Regions from separate parts of the Maridesulfovibrio bastinii DSM 16055 genome, predicted to be linked through region 1. Evidence: predicted binding sites of a transcription regulator. Region 1 holds the regulator's gene; the other holds the start of a gene.
What was found. The regulator sigma-54, encoded in region 1, starts transcription at its own class of promoters, with help from an activator protein. The targets are predictions, from matches to a motif close to CTGGCACGGNNNNTGCTT.

Region 2: a site for sigma-54 is predicted at 2,192-2,209, ahead of G496_RS0118300 (glutamine synthetase III family protein). Genes of this name have one in related genera too.

Annotation. Positions count from the first base shown of each region.
Region 1 covers NZ_AUCX01000026.1:2,395-10,320, forward strand. The annotation lists gene G496_RS0112880 (MoaD/ThiS family protein) at 1-47, opposite strand, end outside; gene G496_RS0112885 (manganese-dependent inorganic pyrophosphatase) at 164-1,081, opposite strand; gene G496_RS0112890 (PTS sugar transporter subunit IIC) at 1,157-1,834, opposite strand; gene G496_RS0112895 (PTS sugar transporter subunit IIB) at 1,869-2,336, opposite strand; gene G496_RS0112900 (PTS sugar transporter subunit IIA) at 2,344-2,766, opposite strand; gene rapZ (RNase adapter RapZ) at 2,790-3,671, opposite strand; gene G496_RS0112910 (PTS sugar transporter subunit IIA) at 3,686-4,135, opposite strand; gene hpf (ribosome hibernation-promoting factor, HPF/YfiA family) at 4,140-4,682, opposite strand; gene rpoN (RNA polymerase factor sigma-54) at 4,731-6,146, opposite strand; gene lptB (LPS export ABC transporter ATP-binding protein) at 6,689-7,411, opposite strand; gene G496_RS19740 (LptA/OstA family protein) at 7,450-7,926, opposite strand, start outside.
Region 2 covers NZ_KE387016.1:182,201-190,126, reverse strand. The annotation lists gene glnH (glutamine ABC transporter substrate-binding protein GlnH) at 1-695, opposite strand, end outside; gene G496_RS0118305 (nitrite/sulfite reductase domain-containing protein) at 1,020-1,679, shown strand; gene G496_RS0118300 (glutamine synthetase III family protein) at 2,291-4,474, shown strand; gene G496_RS0118295 (YgdI/YgdR family lipoprotein) at 4,545-4,775, opposite strand; gene G496_RS0118290 (glycosyltransferase family 2 protein) at 4,824-6,470, opposite strand; gene G496_RS0118285 (CgeB family protein) at 6,467-7,926, opposite strand, start outside.

The sequences.
Region 1 (7,926 bases):
AACCATTTAACATTATATTTAATGTACTTTTTTATAACTATTGTCAAATAAATATTTTCCTACACCAGATATAATCTATTTATGACAAGTTTAAATTTTAAGCAAAAAAAATCCCCCGCCAAAAGGCGGGGGATAAATAAAACCTAATTGAAAATCTAACGGCTTAGGCGAAAGCTTTTTCAAAGTTAGGAACAACCTGTTTTTTACGGCTCATTACACCGTCAAGCCATACGGATGTTCCTTCAGGAGCAACACCGAAAGCTTTTTCAACAACTGCAGGATTATCAGAAACGATCAGCATTTCTGAACCTTCCTTCATGATGTCAGTCAAAAGCAGGAAGCAGCTGTGACGACCGTCGGCTTTAACTTTTTCAAGTTCAGCGTAGAGGTCAGCTTTAATGTCATCAAATACGGAAAGATCAACAACTTCAAGCTGTCCAATACCGATTTTGTTACCGGACATATCGAAGTCTTTGTAATCACGGAAAACGAGTTCATTCATTGAAGCACCAGCAACAGCGGACTTAACGTTGAACATTTCCATTCCAAGAGCAGTTACGTCTGCAACACCGGCAATTTTAGCCAGTTCTTCTACAGCAGCTTTATCAGCATCGGTGCAGGTTACAGATTTGAACATAACTGTATCACTAAGAATTGCACAGAGAAGAACTCCAGCTACTTCTTTAGGAACTTCTACATTGTAGAATTTGTACATGGAATTGATAACTGTACCGGTGCAGCCTACAGGCCAAACCCACATTTCGAGGGGATTTGAAGTTGTAACATCACCAAGTTTGTGATGGTCAACAACTGCAACAACTTCACCCTTATCCAGGTTATCAAGGCTCTGAGCAAGGTCAGAGTGGTCAACGAGGATGATCTTTTTGTCAGTAGCATCGGTTACAACTTCAGGAGCTGCTACACCGAACTTTTCGAGAACAAAAGCTGTTTCAGGAGCGAGTTCACCCTGTGCAATAGCTTTAGTTTCTTCTTTAACTTTAGACCAGAGGTCTGCCATAGCAATCGCGGAAGCGATAGTATCGGTATCCGGATTTTTGTGTCCAACAGCATAAATAGCCATAATAAAATTCCTCCTCAAAATTTGCTAGCTTAGTTGAGCTTGTGTCTTCTATCACAATCTTTTTGTACTGCCAAGTCATACAGGAACAGCGAGTACAAAAAAGCCAGATAAAACTATACCGAATGCCAACGTAGCATAGGCTTTACGGAGCCTAAGAGCCAGAAGGCCTCCAAGACTTGCGGCAATCCACAGATAGGACCATTGAAGATCAATGGCTGCAATGGTCAAACCCCATTTGTGAAAAATTGCCCGAAGCACATAATAAAGAATCAGTACACTTGACCAGAAGAAAAAGAAAGAGGCAATAAAGGTTCTAAAAATGGAAGAATAAACAAGCTCACCGGGGATAGGATCATTCGTGCTCCCCTTCCGTGCCCAGTTAATCAGCTTCTGGTAGCCTTTATTGTGCAACTGCCTCAAAGAAGATTCTATCAAAACTCCAATTTTAGCTAAAGGCATACATGCCAATAAGACCAACGCAATTTGACGCGCCTGAGTAAATTCAAATTTAGTAACGAGAACACATGCAGCTAATGTAGGAGCTATAAGCTGAGGAGGGATATAAGTACCAGCGGGTATATTATCGAGCCAAAAAAGTTCAAAGAAAATAGCAATTCCAAGACTTGCCGAATAATCTCCAGTCAGGGCACCCCATAGGAAGCCGATCACAAGAGGTCTTTCAAGCAGACCTATACTTATTGAAGTCCTGAATAGTGAAAACAGCGCAAAAAAAAACTTACACCCGCCAGCCATAGGGGAAATATGCTCTGCCAGTCAATTAACATGCTCATGAGAACCTCACCTGAACAGGATCATTGGGGACACATCGGAAATCCAACTCAATACCTATGTTAACGAAATATCTAAGACATGATTCTTCTTCGGAATTTAAAGCAACGCTCGGAGAAATCTGTTTTTTACCAGGACTATAGTGAATGTTGCCAATATTTAGGGCATCAAAGCTCAATCCTTTATCCAAAGCTCGCTTAACATCATTGCAGGATGAAAAAATAATTAAGTAACTTGAATTCTCTGATGACGAATCAAGCTTGGCAACGGCTTCGGAAACAGCATCAACCCGAGTAAAGATGCAATTTACAGATTGGGGAATAGCAAGCGACATAATCTGCTGCTGCAAACTGTCTTCAGCAGTTTCATCATTAGCAACCAGCAAATATTTAGCATGAGTATATGGTAACCAGGTTTCGATAATCTGACCATGAACAAGCCTGTTGTCAATTCTTACCCACTGCATGACAATCCTAGCCTTTTTTCCTTTTTCGCAACATTTCTCCGGCCACAACAATTCCCTTGATACCGGCCTGAAGAGCCTGCTCCGCCATTTCATGCAGAGGGTCTTCTCTACGCTGTAGGGCTTTCAGCAACACAGGAAGGTTGACACCACTCACAACTTCGACCTCATCAGAAAGAAAAGATAGGCTAAGATTGCTTGGAGTCCCTCCAAACATATCAGTAAGGATCAATACTCCCAGACCTGATTTTACTTCTGCAACAGCTTTTTTGATGGAATCAACAGCGGCATCCATCCCTTCAGAGACATCAACACTCAATCCAACACAATTAGCTATAGGACCGACTATCAATTCCGCAGCCTTTATCAAGGCTTTTCCAAAGTCTCCGTGTGTAACAATGACAATTCCATTACTGCCGGCGGTTTCACTCATTTTTTTACCTAGAAAAACTGGTATTAATCCAGATCAATATGTTTATGCTCAATACTTACTGAATACCCGCAGGAACTCAGATCTGCATATATAGTCTCGGCCACGGCTACGGAGCGGTGCCTTCCACCGGTACACCCCATTGCAAGGGTGAGTCTATACCGCCCTTCTTCTTCATAAAGTGGCAATATATACTTAAGAAAGTTAAGGTATTTATCAATAAAGACAGACCCCGGTTCTTTACCAAGAACATAATTCAAAATTGATTTATCCTTACCGGACAAAGGGCGTAATTCAGGCTCAAAATAAGGATTGGGCAGAAAACGTAAATCCATGACCATATCCGCTTCGGTAGGCACATCATATTTAAAACCGAAGGACATGACATGCACTCTCAACCCTGAGCCTTTTTCTGTTAAAAAGACCCATTTTTCCTGAATTTTTCTACGTAGATCGTGTATGGAAAAATGGGTGGTATCAATTATGAGATCAGCTTCATTGCGTAATGGATTTAAAATAATTTTTTCTTCCTCAAGAGCCTGTTCAAGACCTATGGCTTTAGACTCAAGAGGGTGAGGTCTTCTGGTTGTCGCAAATCTTCTGACCAGCTCAGGAAGCCTCGATTCGAGAAATATTAAAGCTGGATTAATACCCTTCTCAACAAGTTCGTTTCTGGTCTGTGACCACTCTTCGACAAAATTTTTCTGCCTGAGATCCATACCAAGGACTAATCCACGATATGTTATGTCATTGCCTTTAAACAACTTGACCAGACGAGGCAGCATACTTGCCGGAAGCCCGTCAACACAGAAAAATCTCAAATCCTCAAAAACTTTGAGGGCTGTTGATTTACCTGCTCCGGACATACCACTTACAACAATGACCGGAAAAGAATCCGCGCTATCCACCTCTGCCTCCGCAATCAAACGCTTTGAAGAACCTTCCAAAGATCATCTTTACTTTCAGTCTGCATAAAAGCTTTCCTGAAAGCATCATCCTTAACCAGTCTGGAAATCTGAGCCAGAGTTCTTAAATGAGAACCGGCACCCTGCTCAGGAGCCAGAACCAAAAAGAAGATATGACATGGTTCGTGGTCAAGTGAATCAAAATCAATACCCTTCTCACTTCGACCAACAACAACATACATATCTTCGATGGAGTCAAATTTACCATGGGGGATGGCAATGCCATCCCCTATGCCTGTTGTACCTAATTTTTCACGGTCAATAAGGACCTTGTAAGCTTCGTCAGGGTTCATATCAAGACCTGAATCTATCAGGACCGAAACCATTTCCTTTAGAACACCTTCCTTGCTATCACTTTCAAGTTCATGAATAACAAGATCCTTTGCCAAAAAAGCACCTATTTTCATTATACTAATATCCTGGGTCTATTAAACCGAAATCGCCATTATCACGACGATAGATTACGTTTATTCCCTCGCTGTCAGCATTGCGGAAAACGAGAAAATCATAGTCTAATGAATCCAGCTGTAAGGCGGCCTCTTCGACCGTCATTGGCTTGGGTTCAAACTGATCCGACTCGACTATACGCGGAGGTCTGTGTTCCTTATCTTCAAGGTCAAAACTGATCACATCCATCCGAGCCGATGTAACTTCACTACGCCGGTAGCTGCGCATCTTTTCACGCATCCGCCTCAACTGGGCTTCAAGCTTATCAAGGACCATATCAATAGTAGAATACATATCTTCAGACTCTTCAAATGCAGAGATGTGAATATTGTCTGAATAAAGTACAACTTCCGATATATGCCTGAATCTATCCACGGAAAGATTCACCTGCAACTCAGTATTATCTGGATTGGTAACAAACTTCTCAAGCTTGCTAAAACGGGTATTTGCATATTCCTTCAGATGTTCAGACGGATCGAAGTTCTTAAAAGTGAATGCTACGTTCATAAGGATCCTCCTTAAGTTAGGGTGAATATGCTATTCCAGTATAACTGGCTAAAAGACCTTCTTGCGCTTGGAAGAAGATTCTATACCCAGCGCGGTTCTGTATTTGGCTACCGTCCTCCTTGCAATATTAATTTCAAGCTTCTCTTTCAGATATTCAGCAATTTTTTCATCACTATAAGGCTTTTTGGGATCTTCTTCAGAAATAAGCTTCTTTATCATGGCCTTTACTGATTCTGAACCTACCTGTGAACCGTCATCCAATTCCAACGCACTGTTAAAAAAGAACTTAAGTTCAAAGACACCATGAGGGGTCGCAACATATTTATTTGTTGTTATCCTGCTCACAGTAGATTCATGCATATCAATATCTTCAGCCACTTCCTTCAGAATTAAGGGTTTGAGCTTAGTTACACCATTTCTAAAGAATTCATCCTGAAACCTTACTATTGATTCAAGAACTTTAAATAAAGTCCTCTGCCGTTGGTAAAGACTCTTCATGAGCCATTGGGCAGACCGCATCTTATCCTGAAAATATTCTTTATCGGCTCCCTTTGCAGCTTCTGTTGTTTCCACATAAAAGGAATTCATCTGCAATTTCGGCAGCCCGTCATCGTTTAGTACAATAACAAATTCTCCATCATACTCATAAACATAAGCATCAGGACTGATATAGAAAGGGTCACCCCCGGAAAAACTTGCACCGGGAAGCGGGTCCAGAGTCTGAAGCAAATCCAGATAGCTTTTCAAATCTTCCATGCTCAATTTAAATTTTCTGGCCAGAGGCTTATAACGCCTTCTTTCCAGATCTTCTAAATGATCACGAACCAGAGAAACTAAAATAGGATCGTTGTCCAACTTTAAAACTTCGAGCTGTACGGTCAAGCATTCTTTTGGTGTTCTTGCTGCAACACCAACAGGATCAAACCTTTGAATTCTATGAAGAACTGATTCAACCTCATCGACTGAAGCAGAACAGATCTCACTTATTTCTTCAACCCCTATGCAAAGATAACCGACCTCACTCAAGTTACCTATTATGGCTTCTGCTATTTCACATTCTTTCTCAGTAAAATCGGAAAGAGTCATCTGCCAGCCAAGATGGCCATCAAGCGTTGTCGACTTGGTAAGACGGGCATCATAAGATAGACCGTCTTCATAAGCTTCAGACTCTCTAACTATTGATTGCTTGGAAGAGCTGGAAAATTCTCCCAGATAATTCTCCCAGTCAGCATTCTTCATCAGCTCTTCAGTCTCTCCACTTGCGGAAGACTGATCCTTGTCACGAGCTTCAGAAACCTCCTTCTCTTCATATTCTTCAAGAAGGGGATTTTCCATGAGCTCCTGCTGAACTGTATCCACAAGCTCAAGACGGGAAAGCTGTAAAAGCTTGATCGCCTGTTGCAATTGTGGAGTCATCACAAGTTGCTGAGTAAGCTTAAGCTGTTGTCTTAATTCCAATCCCATATTTTACCATTACCAATAAAGTCTTAACACATTATTTTTATTAACTAAAAAAGCATTAAACAAAGAAAAAAGAAAAAAAATACATTTTTAAAGAATAATATAAAATACTACTTGATTTTAGAATGACATACTTAATTAAATCTTGCAACAAAGAGTATGAATATTACTGTAATATATAGTTTTTTATAAAAACAATTTTACACATGAAAAAAGTGTACCAATGTTCTGAACGCCTGTAAATCTACAAACTATAAATTACTTTAAAAACAATTTTGAAGATACGCTAGCACCACTCGATATAACCACCTAAAAAAATTATTTTTTTAGATAAGCACCATAAGTATAATATTGAATATTTAAAATAATTAAAATTCGAAATAGCTATCCAAATCCATTAGTTAGAAACAAAATTATTATCTAAAATTAGGAACGATCATTTTTTCCCAAAATCCATAAAAAAAAGACAGAATTTACACTATGTGCAAAAATCCTGTCTCAATTTAAACCTATAAAAGCTTTTTATCAGCACTAAAAAAACATCGCTACAACCGAAAACTATCTCCCAGATACAAACGTCGAGCCTTAGTATTCTTTACTATATTTTCAGGAGCTCCACTCAAAATAACCCGCCCTTCATAAACAAGATAGGCTCTATCGCATATTGTCAGTGTTTCTCTAACATTGTGATCTGAAATCAAAATCCCGATTCCCATCTCTTTCAAAGTGGAAATAATATCCTGAATCTCGATAACAGCAATAGGATCAATACCGGCAAAAGGTTCATCAAGCAGAATAAACTTGGGATTGTTAATTAGAGCCCGGGCAATTTCCAGTCTGCGCCTTTCACCACCGGACAGGTACATCGCTTTTTGATCTGCCAGACGCAAAATACCAAGCTGATCCAAAAGTTCATCCGCTCGCTTTGAAACGTTTTTAGATGATATTTTGGTATGTTCGATTATTATTTCAAGATTTTTACGTACTGATAATTTTTTAAAAATAGAACTTTCCTGCGGAAGATAACTCAATCCATGCCGCGCCCTTTCATGAAGAGGCCAAGTGGTTATTCTATGTTTATTAAGATAAACATCACCCTCAGTAGGCTTTACCACGCCAACAAGCATGTAAAAAGTTGTTGTTTTACCTGCGCCGTTAGGGCCGAGTAATCCCACAACTTCCCCTTCATCAAGTTTAAGGCTGATTCCTCTGACAACTTCTTTAGGGCCGTAAGATTTGACTATTTTATTTGCTATTATCGAAGGCATAATAATTCCGGAATAGTTACTGGTTCAACATCAAGAGGCTAAGGGGAAACATCCTTCGGAGTGAAGAAAATAGCTTCTACAGGTTTATCGCCACCGATAACTTCGCTTCTGCTGTCTTTCAAATAAAATTTGATAGTCTTTCCCTGAACAATATTTTTGCCATCAGCAAGTCGAGCTTTTCCATCCATAATAATTATAGACTGATCAACTAAAAATGTAAGCTTATCACAAGTCCCTTTGCGATTACCCATTACGACGTCAACATTTCCATAAGCAACAATTTTTTTAATTTTATTACTTGCATCATTTAAAGATTCGCTCCCCTGACGCAGGAAAGCTGTCAAGGAATCAGAAGTCAGAGTAATATCAAGTCTGGTAACTTTTACATTTCCTAAAAAGGTTACCTGATTTTTGACTTCACTAAAGGTCATCTTTGTTGAGACGATTTTAATCGGAACCTGATCCTTTGGAGAAGCTTTCTGCTTTTTGGCCGAATCATCAGACTTTATCTGCTT
Region 2 (7,926 bases), on a different contig from region 1:
TTTTCACGGAGGGTTTTAAGAGCTGCATTAACTTTTGCAACCAGCTTGCTTCCTTTAGGAAAAGCGATACCGTATGACTGTCCCTGATAGATAGGACCAACAACTTTAACCTGACCTTTTCCAGCCTTGCGGATAAAATTGGAAACGACCGGAGAGTCAAACATTACAGCATCAGCTCCGCCGCTCATGAGTTCCATGAACATTGCGTCATTATTAGGGAAAAGTTTTACATCAGCAGCGTGTGCATTCTGCTTAACAAAGTCGGCGGAAGTTGTTCCAAGCTTAGTGGAAACTACTTTACCTTTGAGGTCTTTAATATCTTTTATCTTATCATTGTCGGATTTAACAAGAATAAGGAGTCCGGCATTATAATAAGGATCTGAAAAATCAACAACTTCTTCACGTGAAGGCTTAATGGTAATACCTGCTATACCAACATCAAGCTGGTTAGACTGAAGTCCCGGGATAATACCATTAAAATCCATGGGCTGGAGATTGTATTCAATACCGATTTCCTGTGCAATAGCCTGCCACAATTCAACATCAAAACCAGTATGTGTACCGGTTGCAGGATCCTTGAATTCAAACGGCGGAAAGCTTGTGTCACAAGCAACAGTAATAGCATCGGCAGAAGCCATACCCACAGTAGAAAAAAGGACCACTGCTGCAGCGATTACAGCTAAAAATCTTTTCATAAAACCTCCAACTATTAGATTCTGTTTAGGATAAAAAATTGTCATGATTTAAGACAAATTTAAGAATAAAAAAATCTTTCCCCAACAACATTACATAAAACAGAATTTTATTACACTAAACATCCTTTTTTTTCAAGAAAACAGCGAACGGGTTTCACTATTAAACACTACTATTATTTATAATCAAATTAGAGTGTTATGATTGACGATACTACAAATTTGGGCCTTGCGAACTTTTTAAAAATGAGTTTGTTATACGGGGCAGAAAAATCTGAGCTATAATTTTTAATTTGAAATCAATACAATTAATAAAGGAGAACAAACATGGAAAATAAACCAGAACTCGATGGAGCCATTCTGCAAAGGGATAAGACTACTTATGCAATTGTCCCGAGAACTCCCATGGGAATGCTCACACCTGAATTCCTCGAAAGTCTGCTTGAGGTTGTTAAAAAGTGGGATATTCCCATCATCAAAATTACCTCAGGACAGCGTATTGCACTTGTTGGAATCCCGGAAAATAAAGTTGATGAAGTGTGGGACGAGCTCGGAAGAAATATTGGCCGCGCAACAGAACTTTGTGTTCATTATGTTCAGGCATGCCCTGGAACTTCTGTCTGTAAGCTTGGAGTACAGGATTCCCTTGGACTCGGCGGAGAACTTGAAGAGGAATTTCTTGGAGAAGACTATCCTGCCAAAGTAAAAATAGCTGTTTCAGGATGCCCAATGTGTTGCGCCGAGTCCAAACTTCGTGATGTTGGAGTTGTCGGAACTAAAAAAGGTTATGATGTCTATTTTGGAGGCAACGCCGGCAACAAAGCTAGGATCGGGGATCAGATTGCTGCATCACTCACAAGAGATGAGGCAAAAGAAACCGTACGCAAAATTCTGGCATACTATAAAGAAAATGCCCGCAAACGTGAACGGTCAGCCAGATTCTGTGAACGTGTAGGTATCGAGGCAATAAAGGAAGCTGTTCTTTAATAAATTAGCTCATGAGCCATTTTTATGGCAAAGAAATAAGTGAAATTAATTTTATAAAATTAATTTCACTTATTTCATTTTACATTATTTTAACAATTTTGATAAATTTATCATTTTGAATACATTTATGAACATCACTTCAAATTAATTCGTATAAGCTTTTCTATCACGGCTTAATTTTAACAGAACTTCAGGATGCTGTAATTCCCGGCCTTTGTTAATTTAATTAGTCACTTTTGCCAATTATCATAAAAAAATAATATTTTCCAGAGAGTTAAGAATATATAGTTGCATCACTCTAATGTTAGGGATATGCTTGACAGAACAATTTAGAACTTTTACAAAAAAGTCACAAATTAGAAGTTGATACTTCGATTACTTTTTTTAGTGATTACAAAAAAGTAATTTTGGTTTTTGCAGGACTCAAATCGTTTACAAAAAAGTAAACCTTTACTAAGCAGGCTGACGTCCATAGGCAGATAACTAGCTGAATAAATATGATTTTATCATATTAGGCACGGTCACTGCTTATGTCTCGACAGGTTTTGTAGAACGTAAAAACATCTCCACACTGTATGGAGATCAAATTAAATAGTCCCAAGGAGATTTAAATGAGTGGTTACCAGTCCCGTCAGAACGCAATCAATGCGGTAAACAATTACAAGCGTACTACCGCGCCCCTGAATTTCACCGAAACCCCTCCCACCGAAGTTTTCGGCAGCAATGTTTTCAGTGAAAAAGTTATGCGCAAAATGCTGCCAAAGGATATCTTCAAATCCATCAAAAAGACCATCAAACATGGTACCAAGCTTGATCCTGCAGTAGCTGACTACGTTGCAGCAGCAATGAAAGAATGGGCTGTTTCCAAAGGAGCTACCCACTATACTCATGTATTTTACCCTCTTACCGGACTTACAGCTGAAAAACATGATGGTTTCCTGAGCCCTGATGGTGAAGGTGGCGCAATTGCTGAATTTTCCGGAAAACTCCTTATTCAGGGTGAGCCTGATGCTTCCAGCTTCCCTAACGGTGGCATAAGAACAACTTTTGAAGCTCGTGGATACACAGCATGGGACGTAACCAATCCGGCTTATATCCTTGAAAACCCCAACGGAACTTTCCTCTGCATTCCAACCTGCTTTGTTTCCTGGACAGGTGAGGCTCTTGATAAAAAGACTCCTCTTATGAGATCCAGTCAGGCAATGAACAAGCAGGCTCAGCGTATTCTCAAACTTTTCGGTAATGACAATGGCGAACTGGTTGTTTCCAATGCCGGACCTGAACAGGAATACTTCCTTATTGACCGCAACTTCTTCTTCTCCCGCCCTGACCTGCTCGTTTCCGGAAGAACCGTTTTCGGTTCAAAACCGGCTAAAGGACAGGAATTTGACGATCACTACTTTGGAGCAATTCCCCGCCGCGTCCTTTCTTTCATGATGGACGTTGAACATGAATTGTACAAACTTGGTGTACCCATCAAGACCCGTCATAACGAAGTTGCTCCCGGACAGTTTGAAATTGCTCCTCTTTATGAGCAGTCAAACCTTGCAACCGACCATAACCAGATGGTTATGACAACTCTTAAAACAGTTGCCAAAAAACATGGTATGGCCTGCCTGCTCCACGAAAAACCTTTCGCAGGAATCAACGGTTCCGGTAAGCACCTCAACTATTCTCTGAGTACTCCTTCTCTTGGTTCTCTCTATGATCCAGGTGATACTCCTCATGAAAATGCTCAGTTCCTGCTCGTTTGCGCAGCAACAATTCGTGCAGTCCATAAATATGGTAAACTTCTGCGCGCCGTAGTTGCTTCTGCAGGTAACGACCATCGTCTTGGAGCTAACGAAGCACCGCCGGCTATTCTTTCTGTATACCTTGGAGACCAGCTGACCAGTATTCTTAATCAGATTAAGGAAGGTAAAGTTTCAGAAAGCAAGTGCAAAGAAAATCTGAAAATCGGTGTAGACACAATTCCTCCTCTGCCTCGCGATGCCGGCGATAGAAACCGCACAAGCCCGTTTGCTTTCACCGGTAACCGTTTCGAGTTCAGAGCTGTTGGTTCCAACATGTCTATTGCCGGACCTCAGGTTGCTCTTAACACAATGGTAGCTGAATCACTTGATTACTGCGCTACTAAAATTGAAGAAATTACCGGTGGCGACTGCAAGAAACTTCACGATGCAGTAGAACAGGTTATCCGTGATATCATGAAAGAACATGAGGCTGTTGTATTCAACGGTGACGGTTACTCTGAAGAATGGCATAAAGAAGCTGAAAAACGCGGTCTTCCCAACCTCCGCAACTCTGCTGAAGCTCTTCCTGTTCTTAACGATCCTGAAGTTATTGAACTTTTCACAAAGTATGAAGTTTTCACTGAACGTGAACTCGACAGCCGTCGTGAAATCTACCTTGAACAGTACAGCCAGACACTGCGCACTGAAGCTGCTGTCTGCATCAAAATGGGTACAACCCAGATCTTCCCCGCAGCTGTTCGCTATCAGAATGAACTGGCACAGACCTGCGCTAATCTTAAAGCCATTGGCAAAGACAGCGTATCACTGACTCTCGATGACGTGACTGCCAAACTCAGAGGTCTCCAGACAAGCCTGACAGAGCTTGAAAGCATCCTTGCAAAAGAAGATTTTGCTGACGCTCTTGAAGAAGCAAAATACCTCTGCTACACCCTTCTCCCTGCAATGGGCAAAGTTCGTGAATACGCAGATGCTCTTGAAGAAGTTGTTGCTGACGACCTCTGGCCTCTGCCAAGTTATCAGGAAATGCTCTTCATCAAATAGTTATAGACACGTAATGCAAAAGCCCGCTTCCAAAAGGAGGCGGGCTTTTTTATTGCAGAATAAATTGAATCTATTTCTCTTTCATTTCTTTAATTTCCTGAACTTCCTCTCTGTTCAAAATCACCTTGTTCCCATCAGGGTCCTTGAATGAATAACTTGAAGATTCTTCTGAAAAATCAGGTTCACCAACGCTAATTACGGAAGTACCATCTTTTTTTACTACGGAATAGCGACTGCTACCGCATCCGGCTAATAAGCAAAAAGAAATGATCAGTAAGCTGATAAAAATAATTCTTTTCATATAAACGCCCCTTTGGTTAAAAATTACAATCCAATTCATTCTTCCATTTTAAGAATCAAGAAAAGATGCAAGTTTTACAGATTTCTCGGAAAAATCTGATTCAAGGTTGTTAATATCATTTTCAATTATTTCTTCTATTGTTCTGGCTGAATATTTAGCTTCAAGCTTCATAACATTACCTGCGCCAGCTCCTCTGGCCTCTCTGCTTAACTTAACAGAATTTCCAGACCTTCTTCTATGCAAAACTTTAAGCAAGCCATTATAAACAACCTGCTGCCCTTTTTTCTGCAAACTTAAATCGTGATCAAAATCATCATATTGAGAAGGAGAAAAGCGTAGATCAAAATCATCACTAAATTCTAAAACATCACGCCTGAACAAATGAAAACAGCCTGTAACCGAAGTACATGGACGACAATAATCATACTGACCATAATCCATATCCTGGTTAAAAGACTCGAAATATGAAAACGAAAATCCCTGAAGCAGGTTATCTTTAACCTCGAAAGATTCGCGTAAATGAATATCTGCATGCTGGATGATCTCTTCACGACCAAAGTCAGCAACTTTACAGCCCCATACGCCTGCGTCAGGATATTTGGCTATGGCATCAGCCATTAAGCCCTGCCAATTTTCCGGCAATACAGCGTCATCATCAAGATAGGCAACATAATCACAACTTCCTATTGCTGGATGGTGTTTTAGCCAGTTTCTGGCAGCAGGAGCACCTACATTTACAGGAAGCCCGACTATCTCAAGTCTATTACCAAGCTTTTCTTTCCACGCGGATAAAACTGATGAGGTAGAATCTGTACAACCGTTACTAAGAGCAACAATTTTCAAATTTTCCAATGGTGATTCTGCTACAGACTTCAAGGCAAATTCAAGATCATCAGCTTTATTATAAGTGTACAAGCAAAGAGCAATACGTCCCTCGATAGCTGAGTTCTCTGGAGTCGGAGTCATAATACGGTCATATGCACTCAACCATGTATTGACCTGCCACGGCCGGGTAGTCATTCTTTCACGCCATATACGTCTGGCCTCTTCAAATTTCCCTGTTCTGAACAAAGCCTCTGCAATTCGTAGCAGAGTCTGACCGGGAATACTCTTTCTTTTGGCGTCCGACCATATATCAATAGATTTTTCAAAATCAGCACTGCAAAAAGCAAAATCGCCTTTATACTTATTCACAACAGGTTTCATTATCTCGGGCAAAGCCATCTCATCAAGAATTGACGGCGTCTCAAATTGCCCGGCAAACAAAGTTATATCCAGATAATGACCCAACCAGAAAAAATTACCAGAATCATTTTCAAGCTGTTTTTCAAGATATGATATTAATTTTTCGGTATCTTTTTCCGCAGCAAGTTTCTGAAAATAATTTATATTAGCTGGAATATTGTAATTTGAAACTACAATTTCCATAATTAATTTATAGATATCGGGCAGAAAGGATAGGCGACTATTAATATTCAACAAATTTGCAGCAAGCTGTCCGTCAAAGGGACTGTCTTCCCAAGCGGTGAGCATAACATCTATTCCTATATCCAGAAGCTGCCCCTTATCTCCACCGGTTCCGGCAAGCGAGAGTATTCTGGACGCTGTTTCCAAAAGATGCTGCTTGCCATGTCCTGAAACTAACAGCCTGTACCTACTTGCAGAATCAAGAAGATTCCAGAATGAACCGGTCATAAATAATTCCCTCCTCCAAAAGTCCTTCGCATCTTATCAATCAAGTCAGAAAGCCTGTTCTCGTAAGTATGTTCAGATAAAATGCGCTTACGAGCAGCTTTACTTACAGATTCACGGAGATTTTTATCCTTTAGATATTTTGCTGTAAGTTCTTTTATTTCAGATCTATCTCTGTAAGTTATAATCTCAACTCCGGGCTCAAAAAGATTCTCAACCTGTTCTCTATAGTCTGTTAAAACAAAAGCGCCACAAGCAGGGACATCAAACACTCTTTGGTTTACAGCTCCTTTCATCTGCCTGCTGGTACAATTAAAATTTATTTTGGATTGCGGATAAAAACCAGGAAGATCTGCATAATAATCTATTGATTCAAGGTATCTCCATCCTTTTTTATCTGCGAGTAACTGATTCCACCCCTGATCTCCTACTATCAAAGGATTAAAATCAAGAATACCTTTAATACAGTTCAAACGATAAAGTCTTGTCGCTTCCCAGGTAATCAGGGCCTCATAAGCCAGTTTCTGCTCATCAGTCGGCAGCAGATTCATGTTTTGCAGCAATGCAGGATAACACCTTTTAAGAAACTGCGAGACTGACAAATCTTCGGATTCTTTAAACTCAGCAGCAATTTTTTTTACGCTGCTATGGAGCTTGGTCGGTAAATCCGCCATATCGGTATATCTGGATACAGCTGCGACCATTGAATTTCCCAGAAAAGAGATGTCTGACTTCCATGCATTAGCTCCGGCACACCCCGGTTTAAATCTGTAAATGTCAGTAGCCAGAGGCAGATAAAAAACATTGCTGAAGCCTCTATCCCGCATTATCTCCAAATTTCCGGCATCATAAGTAAAGATAGCTGTTTTATCAGAACAAACCTTATCATACCTGTATAAAATCAGGTAAGGATTATCCACGAACCATGATGCCAGCGGAAGATTAAGTTTATGCAGAAGTTCTGTAAGCCGCCCCTCCCTGTCTATACCAAAATGATTGACCGTCAGAACAAAATCAGGCTTAAACTCTACAACAATACTTAATAGATCTTCAACAAAACCATTACGGACCGTATCACTATTTCCAACATCAAGACACCTGAATTTTATATTGTTACGCGTCAGTGCAGACTTAATCTCATTTATAAGAAAATATTTTCGATCCAGAAACAGGATTCGAGGAGATTTGTGATTAAATTTTGGATAATTAACAGCAGACCAAAAATCCGTTTCAGATTTAGCTGTTAAAGAATTCAGTATACTGCCATAAAATTCTTTATCCAATCGCAGGTAGACGGGAATCTTTAAAATTTCCAAATCAAGATTTCCATTCACCTGTTGCCATTCCCTAAGTTTTTGAATTGCTAGCGCAGCTTCATTTTCAGCAATCAGATAAACGTTATCAGCATTCCCTTTAAATTCTGAGGAGACAATATCTCCAATCAAATTATTCTTATCTA